2 regions of the Caloranaerobacter ferrireducens genome follow, and region 2 is predicted to be linked to the other one. Evidence: a T-box and tRNA genes for the amino acid it is inferred to sense, from the RefSeq annotation. Region 2 holds a T-box; the other holds one or more tRNA genes.

Region 1 (8,041 bases), on a different contig from region 2:
ATTGAAACTGTTAATGTCTTCTGGTTTAATCATCATATTTTTTATATAGCTTATAGTGTTTATCAAATCTTCTAGTTTTTCTTCATTAATTTGTATTTTATTAATTTTATAGTAGATTTCTTTCAATAATAAACTTTTATTTATTTTAGAATCATTACCTTCTAAAAGTTCATATTTTATCCCTTTTATTTTTGAAAAATATCTTATAACTGAATAAGAGAAGCTGTGTATAGTAGAAAAATTAGGCTTTATATTTGATATGTTGCCAAAAGTTGATATAAATCTGTTTTTCATATCTAAAGCAGCAGCTTTACTGAATGTAATTGTTAGAATATTGTTTGGATTAACTCTATGATTTAATATTAAGTTAGCAGTTCTGCATATAAGGACTGTGGTTTTACCTGCACCGGGAACAGCTAGAACGATTGCTGGTCCTTCTTTATGTAAAACAGCTTCCTTTTGCTGCTTAGTAAGACATATTCCAAATTTTTTATCAAGAAGCTGAAAAAATCTATTTTGCAACAGAAGTTCCTCCTTAAATAAGATTACCTTTCATATTTTAACATATTTTATAATTTAGGTACTAGGTGCTTGGTACTTAGTACTAGAATTAGAGGATAGGGGACAGGGGACAGAGAGAAAATTTAAAATTGAAAATGTAAAATTAGAAATAGGAAACAATAAATAAAGCCCTGGATAACCAGGGCTTTACATACTATATTAGATTAATATACCTGCAATTGTAGCTGTCATGAATGCAGCAAGTGAACCACCTATTAAAGCTTTAATACCTAACTTAGCTATATCAGAACGTCTTTCAGGTGCTAATCCACCGATACCACCAATTTGAATTCCGATTGAACTGAAGTTAGCAAAACCACAAAGAGCGTAAGTTAAAATGATAATTGTTCTTTGGCTTAATACACCATCTTTAATTAAAGTTGATAGATTTGCGTAAGCAAAGAACTCGTTTATAACGATTTTTTGGCCTAATAGATTACCTGCTTGAATTACATCGCTCATAGGTACACCCATGATGAATGCTAATGGAGCAAATAATCTACCTAGTATCCATTCTAAGCTTAAGAAATCAAGACCTATTATACCACCAAACCAGCTTAATAATGAGTTTAATAAAGCAACCATAGCTATAAAAGCAAGTAACATAGCTCCAACATTTAAAGCTAATGATAAACCTTCGCTAGCACCTCTTGCAGCAGCGTCTATAACATTTGCATCTAATTCTTCTAATTTAACATCAACTTTTCCTTTAGTTACTGGCGTTTCTGTTTCTGGAATCATTATTTTAGCGATAACAAGACTGGCAGGTGCAGACATTATACTAGCAGCTATTAAGTGACCTGCATCAACACCCATTGAAACGTATCCAGCCATAACTCCACCTGCAACAGTAGCCATACCACCTGTCATAACTGTTAATAACTCTGACTTAGTCATTGATTTGATATATGGCTTGATTACAAGAGGAGCTTCTGTTTGTCCAACAAATATATTTGCTGCTGCTGATAAAGATTCAGCACCACTTGTACCCATTAATTTAAGCATTACTTTAGCTAAGAATGATACCACAACTTGCATTACGCCTAAGTGATATAAAATAGTCATAAGTGATGAGAAGAATATTATTGTAGGTAATATTTGTAAAGCAAATATGAATCCAAAGCTTTCTACATTTAGTAAATTACCGAATAGGAAAGCAGTTCCTTCTTTTGTGAAATCAAGTAATTTTGTTACTAAATCACTTAAGAATGTAAAAGCAACTTGACCAGGCGTCCACTTTAGAACTAAAAGTGCAAAGATAAGTTGCATAGAAGTACCTATTACTACAAGTCTCCAATTGATCTTTTTCTTGTTCTCAGATAATAAGTAAGCAATAAATATCATTACGAAAACACCTAAAAAACTTATTAATTTTTCCATTTGTATCTCCTTTCTAATTTTTTTATCTTTTGATTTTCCAGAAAACAAGAAACGCTTTCCCATTATAGCATAACCCTAATAGGTTTGCAAAGAAAAAATTTTAAAATATATAAAAATTTTTAATTAAAATTAAAGACTAAAAATAGCGACAAACATTATTATAGCAAACGTTTTTACTAAAGGGAATAAGTAATTTATGGAAATAGGGATTAGGTACTGAGTACTTGGTACTAGATGTGGAAGAATGTAAAATTGAAAATGTAAAATTATCTGGCTATTCATTTTTTGTTTTTTGAATATCGAACAACGAATGACGAACATCGAATAGTTAAATAGTGAAAAAACTATTGACAACGCATATAATAATATGTATAATTATTTTTGTCGGCAAAACGCTTATGGATTACGCGGGTGTGGCGGAATTGGCAGACGCGCTAGACTTAGGATCTAGTGCCTTCGGCGTGGGGGTTCGAGTCCCTCCACCCGCACCACTGACATAAAGTAAAAAGCCAATGGGTGAACCATTGGTTTTTTTCGTATTTTCAAAAAAGTATTTTATACAAAATAAGACAATAATAGACATTGAAAAAATTTTTATGATATAATATAGTGGTTCAAGACTGCAATTAAATAAGTTTATTGTTTTTTGTACAGTAAATAGAACAAAATCTTCGATTTAAGCAAATATTGTAAGGAAGATTCTGTTGAAATCCATTACGGAAATTATATTTAAAATTATCTACAATATTAATAAGGAGTATAATTTCCTATGGATTATAAAAATGGCATCAAAAGGCGATAATTACTAATTGAAGACAGAAAATGAAAACTACATAAAAATATTAAACAACTAAAAGAAACGAGGAGGAGCGAAAATGAATTCAGAAATCATTAAAAAAGAAAATTATAATGTAACTTTGAAAATTGAAGTTGATGAAAAGAAATTTGAAGAGGGAGTTCAAAAAGCATATTTAAAGAACAGACATAAGTTCAATATACCAGGATTTAGAAAAGGTAAAGCTCCAAGAAGAATTATAGAAGCGAGATACGGAGAAGGAATATTTTATGAAGACGCTATAAACATTGTTTTTCCTGAAGCATATAATGAAGCAATAAAAGAGCACAACTTAGAGCCAGTAGACAGACCAGTAATCGACGTAGAGCAAATTGAAAAAGGTAAGCCTGTAGTATTTACAGCAGAAGTTATAGTTAAGCCAGAAGTTAAGTTAGGTGACTATAAAGGTATAGAAATCGAAAAGATAGAGTATAATGTTACAGAAAAAGATGTTGAAGATGAATTAAAATCAATGCAAGAAAGAAATGCTAGATTAGTAGAAGTAACAGATAGACCAGCAAAAGAAGGAGATATATTAACAATTGATTATGAAGGATATGTAGATGGAGAGAAATTTGAAGGTGGTACAGCATATAATCAGATATTAGAAATTGGTTCAGGCAGATTTATACCTGGTTTCGAAGAGCAATTAATTGGCAAGAATAAAGATGAAGAATTCGAAATAAATGTTAAATTCCCAGAAGAATATCATGCAGAAAACCTTGCTGGTAAAGACGCTACATTCAAAATAAAAATACATGAGATTAAAGAAAAAGATTTACCTGAATTAGATGATGAATTTGCAAAAGATGTTAGTGAATTTGATACTTTAGATGAATTAAAGGAAGATATTAAGAAAAGATTAGAAAAGCAAGCTAAAGATAGAGAAAAAGCTGAAAAAGAAAATAAGGTAATAGAAAAAGTTGTAGAAGCAGCAGAAGTAGATATACCAGAAGTAATGATTGAAAATGAAGTAGATTATCAAGTAAGAAATTTTGAGTTTACTTTAAGATATCAAGGATTAGACTTAAATAAATACTTAGAATTAACAAATACTAAGATAGAAGATTTAAAGGAAAAATTTAGACCAGAAGCTGAAAAGACAGTAAAAACAGAATTAGTTTTAGAAGCAATAGCTAAGAAAGAAAACATAAAAGAGACTGAAGAAGATTTAGATGAAGAATTAAAGAAAATTGCTGCACAATACGGACAAGATTTTGAGAAATTTAAGAAAAACATAAGAGAAGAAGAGTTAGAATACATTAAAGAGGGTATAATTAAAAGGAAAACAGCTGAGTTTTTAGTAGAAAATGCTAAATTCCAGTAAACTTTTGACCAGGAGGGATAATCTATGGCATTAGTGCCAGTTGTTGTTGAGCAGACTAATAGAGGTGAAAGATCATACGATATTTATTCCAGACTATTAAAAGAAAGAATTATTTTCATAACTGATGAAATCAATGATACAACTGCGAGCTTAGTAGTAGCTCAGTTGTTATTCTTAGAAGCAGAGGACCCTGATAAAGATATTCAACTTTATATAAATAGTCCAGGAGGTTCTATAACTGCAGGTTTTGCAATTTATGATACAATGCAGTATATTAAGCCTGATGTTTCAACAATATGTATAGGAATGGCAGCTAGCATGGGAGCATTCTTACTTGCAGCTGGAGCTAAAGGTAAGAGATTTGCGCTTCCTAATGCTGAAGTTATGATACATCAGCCTTTAGGAGGAACTAGAGGTCAGGCTGAAGATATCAGAATACATGCTGAGAGAATAATTAAAATGAGAGAGAAGATAAATAAAATTTTAAGCGAAAGAACAGGTCAATCATATGAAAGAATTTCAAGAGATACAGATAGAGATTTCTTTATGTCAGCATATGAAGCAAAGGAATACGGATTGATAGATGATGTAATAACTTTTAGGAAATAACATTAAGAGAGGTGTCATAATGTCAAGATTTGAACAAAAACAGCTTAAATGTTCTTTTTGCGGAAAAACTCAAGATCAAGTTAGAAGACTAATAGCAGGACCTAATGTGTATATTTGTGACGAGTGTATTGAGTTATGCCAAGAAATAATTGATGAAGAATTTGAAGAAATAATGGAGTTTGATTTAAATGAACTTCCTAAGCCAAAAGAAATAAAAGAAATATTAGACCAGTATGTAATAAAGCAGGACAGAGCAAAAAGAGCATTGGCTGTTGCAGTGTATAATCATTACAAACGCATAAATAGAAAGACTACTGACCAAGACGTTGAATTACAAAAGAGTAATATTGTACTAATTGGTCCTACAGGTTCTGGTAAGACACTGCTTGCTCAGACTCTTGCTAAAATCTTAAACGTTCCTTTTGCTATAGCTGACGCTACTTCTTTAACTGAAGCAGGATATGTCGGAGAAGATGTTGAAAATATTTTGCTTAAATTAATACAAGCGGCAGACTACGATATCGAAAGAGCAGAAAAAGGTATTATCTATATAGATGAGATTGATAAGATAGCAAGAAAATCTGATAATCCGTCAATTACTAGAGATGTTAGTGGTGAAGGTGTTCAGCAAGCACTTCTTAAAATTTTAGAAGGGACAATTGCTAGTGTTCCACCTCAAGGAGGAAGAAAACACCCTCATCAAGAGTTTATTCAAATAGATACTACTAACATCCTATTCATAGTTGGTGGAGCATTTGACGGTATAGAAAAGATAATTCAAAAAAGAATAGGTAAGAAGTCTATGGGCTTCGGAGCTGAAATACAAAGTAAGGAAGTAAAAGATGTAGGAGAGCTGTTAAAACAAATTGAGCCAGGAGATTTATTGAAATATGGACTTATTCCAGAGTTTGTAGGAAGAATACCAGTTATAGTTACATTAGAACAGCTTGATAAAGAAGCCTTGAAAGATATTCTTACTAAGCCTAAAAATGCTATCGTTAAGCAGTATAAAGAGCTGTTCAAAATGGATGATGTTGAGCTTGAATTTGATGAAGAAGCATTAGAAGTAGTGGCTCAAAAAGCTATTGAAAGAAAAACTGGTGCTAGAGGTTTAAGAGGTATTCTAGAAGAAATCATGCTAGATATTATGTATGATATACCTTCTAGAAATGATATTAAAAAATGCATTATCACTAAGGATACTATTTTAAATAAATCTAAACCTACTTTTGTTTTAGCAGAAAAGAAAAAGAGAAGGACTAGAAAAAAGCAAGATAATAAAGAATCTGTATCATAAAATGTCCGCTTATGCGGACATTTTTCATGTTTTAAACCCTTCCCAAATGATAAAACTTATTTTTAATTGAAAGTTGCATTATTTTTGATAAAATATTATTGTATACCATTGGGGGGATTAATGTGGGAGTATTATCGTATGTGAAGTTTATTTTTACAATATTTCTGATAGTAATTCTTTTAAAGCAGTATGTAGAAATGTGGATTTTTTTAGATAAATTAAATCGAAAACTGCTTAAATATGTACTGCCTATTTTTGAAATTTTTCTTCTGCTTTTTTATGATGGGCTTTTCTTATTCCCTTCTGTTGTTGTATTCTTAATTTTAATATATAGATTTAATATATTGGATAATAGGGCATTTAAGACTTTTTATCCTATTAGTAAACTTAAGTTTAATATAAATATTAAGTTTATTTTGCAGGTTGTTTTCATATCACCATTTTTATTTTTCATACTCCAAGCGATAACCAGTTTTATTTTAGATAGCAGTGGAAATAATTTAATTTATCAAAAACAACTTATTGACTATTTAACGTTTTTTATATTAACATCTATAATAGCCCCAGTAGTAGAAGAGTTTACTTTTAGAGTATTGATATACGATAATTGGCTTTCTGACTTATTTAATAAAAAGATTGTTGCAGTATTACTTTCTTCTGCTATTTTTGCTTTTACTCATTTTGATTATAAAACATATATTTATACGTTTGTAACAGGTGTAATATTATGTTTTATTTATGATATTTATGGGTATTTATGTTCAGTAACTTTACATATGCTTTTTAATACATATTCATTTTTAGGAATGTTAGGTATTAATATAGAGTGGAAAAATCTCTTTATAGTATCTTTAGTTTCACTATCTATATTGGTTATAAACTATAATGTGAAAAAGAAAAATAGATTCTTATGGAGTAACAAAATCTTCAATTTAAATAAATCAAGGTAAATTTTATTGAAATCCATTACGAAAATTATTTTTAAATATTTACAATTTTAATAAGGTATAATAATTTTCTATGGATTATAAAAATTTTGCAGAAAAGAAAGAATATAGTTAGATAGATGTAAGTTATACATTACTGATTTGTACACCTAAAGGAGTTGATGTTATGGAAGAAAACAAGGTAGTAAACAGAAAAAGAGTAATACCTCTTATACCATTAAGAGGACTTTCTGTATTTCCATATATGGTAATGCATTTTGATGTTGGTAGAGATAAATCTATTAATGCTTTAGAACAGGCTATGGTAAATAATTCACTTATTTTCCTTACATCTCAAAAAGAAGCTAAGGTAGATATGCCTTCAACAGAAGATTTTTATCATGTAGGAACAGTATGTAAGATTAAGCAGATGTTAAAGCTTCCAGGAGATGCTATCAGAGTTTTAGTTGAAGGAATTAATAGAGGTAAAATTACTGAGATTTTAAAAGAAGACCCATATTTTGAGGTAGAGATAGAAGAATTTATTTACGATACTGAAAAGGAAAAAGATATAGAAACAGAGGCTATGATGAGGCTTGTATTAGAAGCCTTTGAGGAGTATGTTAAAGTAGGTAATAAAGTTTCTCCAGATGTAGTGATTACAGTTTCTGAAATTGATGAACCAGGAAGATTAGCAGATGTTATAGCATCATATATTCAGTTGAAACCAGAGGATAAACAAAAAATATTGGAAGCTTTTGACCCTTATGAAAGATTGGAAACTCTATACATAATTTTGAAAGAAGAAATAGAAGTATTAGAAATTGAAGAAAAGATATATCAAAGAGTGAGAAAGCAAATAAACAAATTGCAGAAGGAATATTATCTTAAAGAGCAGCTAAAGGCTATACAAAAAGAATTAGGAGAAGACGATGGAATAGAAGCTGAAGTTGAAGAGTATAAGGAGAAAATAAATAAAATAAAAATGCCAAAGGAAGTAAAAGAAAAGGCATTGAAGGAAGCAGACAGATTATTAAAATTATCTCCTGCATCAGCAGAGACTGGTGTTATAAGAAATTATTTAGAGTGGATTATTGAGCTTCCTT
Region 2 (8,041 bases):
TGAGAATATGGTCCAATAGCTTTTGGTGCCTTATCTGTTGAAATTACTTTTTTATCCATTTTCTCTCCTCCTCTTTATTGTTTTTTTATAATCCATTTTGTTATTTTGCAACTATATTAACTAATTTTTTAGGTACAACTATAACTTTTTTAACTTCTTTACCTTCTATAAAGTTCTTAACTCTTTCGCTATTTAATGCTAATTTTTCTAAGCTTTCCTTATCAATATTAGCATCAACTTCGATTTTATCTCTCACTTTTCCGTTCACTTGAATTACTACTGTTATTTGATCTTTAACTATAGCTTTTTCATCATACTCAGGCCATTTTTGTTGATGTACGCTTCCTTCATTGCCAACTAAATTCCAAAGTTCTTCAGCTAGATGTGGAGCAAAAGGCGCTAGTAATAATATTAAATTATCAATCGCTTCTGCTAGGATAGCATTCTTATAGTCATTGGATTCTGCATTATCCTTATATTTATATATTTCATTAACAAGTTCCATAATGCTACTTATAGCTGTATTGAAGTTAAATCTATCTTCTACATCAATAGTTACCTTCTGAATTGTAGAATGTAAAACATATCTTAAATTCTTATCAGCTTTACTTAATTGATCAATATTAATTTCGCACTTATTATTATATACTTCTTTTAGCTCTTCTACTAACCTATATACTCTGTTTAAGAATCTATAACATCCTTCTACTCCTTGGTCACTCCACTCTAAATCTCTTTCAGGTGGAGCTGCAAATAATACAAATAATCTTGCTGTATCAGCACCATAATTAGAAATTATTTCTTCTGGACTTACTACATTGCCTTTAGATTTAGACATTTTTGCCCCATCTTTAAGCACCATACCTTGTGTAAGTAGATTTTTAAAAGGTTCATTTACAGGTGAAAGTCCCATGTCATATAATACCTTAACAAAGAATCTAGAATATAGAAGGTGTAATATAGCATGTTCTACTCCACCTATATACTGATCTACTTTCATCCAATAATTCGCTTTATCTTTATTGAATGGTTCATTTTCATTCTTTGGATCAGTATATCTTAAGAAATACCATGATGAATCAACAAAGGTATCCATAGTATCGGTTTCTCTTCTTGCTTTTTTACCACACTTCGGACAAGTAGTGTACATAAACTCCTTGCTTGTAGTTAAAGGCGACTGTCCTTTGCCTGTAAATTCTACATCTGTTGGCAACTTTACTGGAAGATCAGCATCTGAAACAGGTACTATCCCACAGTCATCACAATATATTATAGGTATTGGAGTACCCCAATATCTCTGTCTTGAAATTAACCAGTCTCTAAGCCTGTAATTTATAGTAGCTTTTCCAACTTCTAATTCTTCAATATATTTTGTTATTTCGGTTTTAGCAGTTTTATTATCTAGACCATTGAATTTATCAGAATTTATCATTACACCTTCGCCAGTATATGCTTCTTTTAAATCATCCTCATCAAAATCTCCATCAACTGGTTTTATTACAGGTCTAATTGGTATGTTATATTTCTTAGCAAATTCAAAGTCTCTTTGGTCATGACCTGGTACGGCCATAATAGCACCAGTTCCATAGTCTATTAATACATAATTGGCAATATAAATAGGTATTTCTTCTTTAGTAACAGGATTTACAGCGTATCTTCCTATAAAAACTCCTTCTTTTTCTGCAGTTGTTGAAGTTCTGTCAATTTCTGATATATATTCCATTTTCTTTTTGAATTCAAGTACTTCTTCTTCGTAATCTGTACCTTTTACTAATTCATTTATATATGGATGTTCTGGTGCCATTACCATATAAGTTACGCCATAGATTGTATCTGGTCTAGTAGTGAAGACCTTTAATTTTTTATCAAAATCTTTAATTTCAAAGTCTATTTCAGCACCTTCACTCTTGCCAATCCAATTTTTCTGCATTATTTTAACTTTCTCAGGCCAACCATCAAGCTCTTTTATATCTTCAAGTAATCTTTCTGCATAATCTGTAATTTTAAAATACCATTGTTCTAATTCTTTTTTTCCAACAGGTGTATCACATCTTTCACAAGCTCCGTTAACAACCTGTTCATTAGCCAATACAGTTTCACAAGAAGGACACCAATTTACAGCTGATTTTTTCTTATAAGCTAATCCTCTTTTATATAATTGTATAAAGAACCACTGTGTCCATTTGTAATAATCTGGTAAACAAGTAGTTACTTCTCTATTCCAGTCATAGCTAAGACCTAATCTCTTTAGTTGTTTTTTCATTTCATCAATATTTTCTAATGTCCACTTGTTAGGATGTATACCATGTTTTATAGCCGCATTTTCAGCAGGTAGACCAAACGCATCCCAACCCATAGGATGTAATACGTTAAACCCTCTCATTCTCTTAAATCTTGCAAATACATCACCTATTGAATAGTTGCGTACATGGCCCATATGTATTTTACCAGATGGATAAGGAAACATTTCTAGTACATAGTATTTTTGAGCTTCATCTTCACTAGCTTTAAAAGCATTATTACTTTCCCATATTTCTTGCCATTTTTTCTCGATTTTACTAAAATTGTAAGCCATCATACCCCTCCTTCATTATTGTTCTTTTCTACAATAAGAAACAAATTAACCCTTTATTATTTAAACTATTGAAAATTTTTATTCTAAAATTGCTGACAGCTAATGACTTTTAGCTTATAGGCTACTAGTTAACACCTATACCTATATAACAAACTATATAATATAATAAAAAAACTTCTAATCCCTAATTGCTTAGGGACGAGAAGTTATCCCGCGGTACCACCCTAATTGGCTTGTAAGCCCACTCATAGGTCCTATAACGGAGACCAACCATTTTCACATAAAGCAAGTTCAGTAAACGGTTATACCAGTTCACACCAACCACTGGCTCTCTGAAATAACCTAATTTACCTACTACTCTTTATTTAATCCTTATTCTATTTACTCTATTATAGATAAATTTAGATTATATTGTCAATATCTATTTCTTTAGCATCTATCCACAATCTATCTAAATTATAAAATTCTCTGTCTTCTTTATGAAAAACATGCACTACTATATCGCCAAAATCAAGTAGTATCCATCTACCCTCTCTATACCCTTCTTTACTGATTACATCGTATCCTAATTGATACATTTTATCTTCAATTTCGTCCGCTATCGCTATAACCTGTCTTTCATTATTACCACTTGCAAATATAAAATAATCTGCTATTGTTGTTATATTTGATATATCTAAAAGTTTAATATCAAAAGCTTTTTTGTTGTCTGCGGCTTCTAAAATTACTGATATTCTATTATCTATATTTGTCACTACCTCAAACCTCCTAGCTGTTATAATCTATGTATTTTATTAACTTTCTCTTTGGATTTTCTTAAGTAGAAAATTTCTTGCCTTTATAGTTTCAATATCTAATATCCATCCATTATCTACAACATATTTTATCGTATTATCCATTGCCATTAGTACTGCTTTATCTAAATCTAGAAAAGCTAATTCTCTCAATACCTCTACTGATGGAAAATCTCTATTAGGTTCAATGTAATCTGCTATATAAATAATTTTTTCTAATAGACTCATATTTTCTTTACCTGTAGTATGATACCTTATTGCATTTAATATTTCCAAATCCTTAATCCCAAATTCATTTTTTGCTATTTCTGCACCTAGAGGAGCATGAAGTAAAGCAATATTAACATCTTTGACATCATCAAGAATTATACCAAATTCAAATGCCATTTTCAATAATTCTCTATCATTCTTAAGTTTCCCACAATCATGAATCAAACCAGCAAGTCGTGCTTTGTTTTTATCACATCCATAAACATCAGCAAGTTTTTCTGCTGTTTCCATAACCCCGATAGAATGTATAAATCTTTCTTCATTAATATAGGATTTTAGCTTTTTCTTTATTTCGTGTATTATAATACATCCCTCCTGTAGTTATTTACCTATACAAATTATTTTTATAAATATATTTCTCTACCGTTTCTGGCAAAAGATATTTAATAGTTCTACCTTCTCTTATTCTAGCCCTTATTTCAGTAGATGATATTTGCAAAGCTGTCACCATCGTAGTATGAATACTTACACCATATTCATTTTTTATTTCTTGTATTTTCCTCTCAAGCTTAACCATTTCAAATCCTGGTCTAGTTGCTGCTATAAAATTGCATAGCTTTAATAATTCACCAACATTTTTCCAAGTATGAAGTTCAAAAATAGAATCTGCTCCAGTTATAAAGTATAACTCTACATTATTGCATATTTTCCTTAATGTTTTGATAGTGTCGATAGTATATGTAGTTTCTTTCTTTTCTATTTCTATAGTAGATACTTCAAAATAAGGATTTGAAAGTGTAGCTAATAACGTCATTATATATCTGTGTCTAGCTGAAGTTATTTTTTTATTATCTTTATGAGGAGGATTTCCTGCAGGTATAAAAATCACTTTATCTAATTTAAACTCATTTCTAATTTCTTCTGCTATAACTAAATGACCTATATGTATTGGATCAAAAGTTCCTCCCATTATTCCAATTCTCTTAAGATTTTTACATTCTATGCTTTTTCCTTTATTCTCTTTTTTAAGCGCTAACTCAATAAGTGTATCAATATTCATTTGTTACACCTCTTATTTAAGTTATGATATTATATATTATTTTAAATAAACACATAAGTCAAATATTTCTTATTGCAATTATTGAACTAAATCTTTGATCTAAATAAATCAAGGAAAATTTTGTTGAAATCCATAAACGGAAATTATATATAAATTTATCTACAGTTTAATAAGGAGTATAATTTCCTATGGATTATAAACAAAAACTAGGAATATTAATTCCTAGTTTTAAATAAAGCTTCTAATTTATCTACTATAATCCTAGCCATAAGTTCAATATCTTTCTTAGTAAAACCTTTTATATTTTCTTTTTCAAGTTCTCTATATGTTATATTTGTTATAGCCAATATAAGCTGTTCTTTATCTTTTGTATTAGCAACTTCTAATATGTTTTTAGCAGTATCAATCAATATTTCTTGTACTTTTGCCTTTTCTTCAGAAGTAACTCTAAAATCTTTTATATAAGGTATTAACTTAGCAACTGCAATTCCAGCTATAAATGTTATTACAATTATTATTAGTGTTTCCATTAATCTTCCCCCTTTAACAAATCATATAATCTCATAATTAATGCTACACCTTGTTCTCTAGTCAAGTAGTCCTTAGGTTTAAAATTACCTTCACCATCACCTTTAATTAAGCCTAATTCTGCTGCCCTTTTAATATATTCATATGACCACATATCAGGAGTTACATCCTTAAATGGCATATCATAATACTTCAACCTTTCATTAACAAGTTTTAGTATTTCGCCCTTATCAACTAAAAGCCCTGGACATGTTTTATCACTATATTCTCTATGAAATACCAAAGTTGGTACTCTACCCTGTTTATTTTTTATATTTTTAATTATTGCAGCAATTAGTCTAATACTTGCTTCTAACTGTATACCTTCCAATTTCTCTTCATCAAAATTACCAATATGTTCAATAGATATTGCACCATTATTTCTGCCATATATTGATGCAGGACTTTTCTCCAAATCTCTTCCATCCCATATTGTTCCATCTGGTGCTACAGTAAAATGTTGTGCTATATCTGTAAATCTTCTTACCTCAGTATGATATTTCCACATGCCTAAAATAATCTTTTCTTTATCTTCCGCCTGTAAATAATCTTTCTTAGTTGGTTTCCACGTATGATGAAAATGTATTTCATAAATTTGTCTTTTGAATTCATATTTATCTAAAAATATTTCAATTTGCTCTATAGTATATTGTTTAAATCTCCTCATACCATCACCTTTAAACTTTTTATGATATCTTCTCAATATATCTTATTCAAAAACAAAAAAAAGGTACCATATTAAAGGTACCTTTTTAATACAAGCTATTTTCATCAATTAACTCTTTCATCTTCGTTATTTCATTTTTATCGTTAGAAATTATTGTATCTATTTTTTCCGTTTCAAAATTCTTAAAATATGCCTTAAATTCGCCATTTTCTCCATCTTCATATTTTATACACTTGAAGCCACTATCAAATAACCTTTCTAATTGTTTTAAATTTCTTTTTTCCATATTATCACTCCTTTCATAAAAAAGCAAAGAGATTGGCTTATTATTCCAATCTCCCTTTTCCACTGTCATTCATGTTTCCTATATTTTTACTTATTAATCCAGGTGTATTTGGGAACTCGCCTACAACAACACCTGTAATATTTTGAGCTTCCTTTATTGCATTATCTGCAACAGTATTTTTCTTTACGTAATTTTTCTTATCCATTCTATTATCCATATATAACCCTCCCGTTTTTTCAATATTTTATCCAGGGTTATATATATTTATTCATATTTATGGAAGCTCAATTTTTTTGTTTTCTTTAGATTCTCTATATAAAACGAACTTATTTCCTATACTCTGTACAAACTCTGAATTAGTTAATCTCGCAATTTCATTAGCTGTCTCTTTTGTTTCTAATAAACTATTATTTAAAATTTTAACTTTAATAATTTCTCTAGCTTCTAAAGCATCATCTATTTGTTTTATTAAATTTTCAGATATACCATTTTTACCTATTTGAATAATTGGGTCTAAACCATTTGCTATACTTTTTAAATAACTTCTTTGTCTGCCTGTAAGCACCAAACCACTCCTTATACTTCTATTTCCTTCTTTGACTTTCTTCTATGAATTTCATAATCTTTGTTACCTTTTTTCCAGCCACTTCTAACTTTCTCTTGTGGTTTGTAATTAGAATTGATTACTATTTCTCCTTTTGCTATACAATAATATGTTGATTCGTTTAACTTACAATTTCCACAGTTAAAACACTCCATTTATTCTATTGCCCCTCCATCTCTTTAATCAAAAAATTCAAATTCATAACCACATATACTAACTATTTCACCATCTTTTATTCCTAACTTCTTCAATTCATCAACGATTCCCCTCTTTCTCATAACTTTTTGGAAATGCCTTAATGAATCTAAGTCATCAAAATTAGTTGAATTAATTAGTTTCTCTATTGGATCTCCTTCTACTATATATTTATCTCCCTCTTTCTTTACAATAACTTTATTTTTATTTTTATTTAATTCATAAAAATTAATATTTTCCACAACTTCAACTATTGGTTCTGGATCTCCAATTTCCTTAAGTTTATTCCATATTGCATACTTAAGCTCATCTAATCCCTTTGAAGTAGCAGCAGAAATTGGAATTAATTCGTAACCAAGTTTATCCATTTCTTCTTTAATCCTAGAAAAATTCTCTCTTGCCTGAGGTAAATCCATTTTATTAGCAACTACAATTTGAGGTTTGTCTGCAAGTTTAGGACTATATTTTTTTAATTCCTCATTTATTTTATGAAAATCTTCAATTGGATCTCTTCCTTCTAAACCAGATGCATCTATTAAGTGAACTAATAATCTCGTTCTCTCAACATGTCTCAAAAACTCATGTCCTAAACCTATACCCATATGTGCTCCTTCAATTAAACCTGGAATATCTGCTATAACAAAACTATTATCATCTGAAATTCTAACAACACCCAAATTAGGTGTCAAAGTTGTAAAATGATAATTTGCAATTTTAGGTCTTGCATCAGTTAAAGTGGATAACAACGTAGACTTACCTACATTAGGGAATCCTACTAATCCTACATCTGCTAAAAGTTTTAGTTCTAATGTTATCCATCTTTCTTCTCCCTTTTCACCTGCTTCAGCAAAACGAGGGGCCTGTCTTGTAGATGTAGCAAACTTAGCATTACCTCTACCACCACGTCCTCCTTTTGCAACAATAAATCTTTCTCCTTTTTTAGTAAGATCTGCTATAACAATACCCGTTTCTGTATCTTTTACTATAGTGCCTGGTGGAACTTTTAAAATTAAATCTTTACCTTTTTTACCATACTGTTTTTTAGATTTTCCGTTCTCACCATTTTCTGCCTTATAATGACGT

What was found. A T-box is a leader RNA that pairs with one kind of tRNA and senses whether it is charged. The one in region 2 lies ahead of leuS (leucine--tRNA ligase), so its partner is inferred to be a tRNA-Leu.
Region 1: it encodes a tRNA-Leu, which carries the amino acid that the T-box ahead of leuS (leucine--tRNA ligase) is inferred to sense. The anticodon was not compared.

Annotation. Positions count from the first base shown of each region.
Region 1 is NZ_MDJR01000002.1:46,901-54,941, forward strand. Features, by position in the region: gene BFN48_RS04900 (ATP-dependent helicase) at 1-522, opposite strand, end outside; gene BFN48_RS04905 (NupC/NupG family nucleoside CNT transporter) at 721-2,004, opposite strand; tRNA gene BFN48_RS04910 (tRNA-Leu) at 2,349-2,432, shown strand; gene tig (trigger factor) at 2,817-4,103, shown strand; gene clpP (ATP-dependent Clp endopeptidase proteolytic subunit ClpP) at 4,128-4,712, shown strand; gene clpX (ATP-dependent Clp protease ATP-binding subunit ClpX) at 4,732-6,009, shown strand; gene BFN48_RS04930 (CPBP family intramembrane glutamic endopeptidase) at 6,132-6,959, shown strand; gene lon (endopeptidase La) at 7,123-8,041, shown strand, end outside.
Region 2 is NZ_MDJR01000001.1:461,595-469,635, reverse strand. Features, by position in the region: gene BFN48_RS02285 (RidA family protein) at 1-59, opposite strand, end outside; gene leuS (leucine--tRNA ligase) at 101-2,575, opposite strand; T-box leader at 2,767-2,946, opposite strand; gene rsfS (ribosome silencing factor) at 2,977-3,330, opposite strand; gene yqeK (bis(5'-nucleosyl)-tetraphosphatase (symmetrical) YqeK) at 3,370-3,906, opposite strand; gene nadD (nicotinate-nucleotide adenylyltransferase) at 3,965-4,639, opposite strand; gene BFN48_RS02260 (hypothetical protein) at 4,855-5,169, opposite strand; gene BFN48_RS12555 (S-layer homology domain-containing protein) at 5,169-5,873, opposite strand; gene BFN48_RS02250 (hypothetical protein) at 5,959-6,159, opposite strand; gene BFN48_RS12325 (hypothetical protein) at 6,200-6,376, opposite strand; gene yhbY (ribosome assembly RNA-binding protein YhbY) at 6,434-6,724, opposite strand; gene BFN48_RS02240 (hypothetical protein) at 6,736-6,918, opposite strand; gene obgE (GTPase ObgE) at 6,943-8,041, opposite strand, start outside.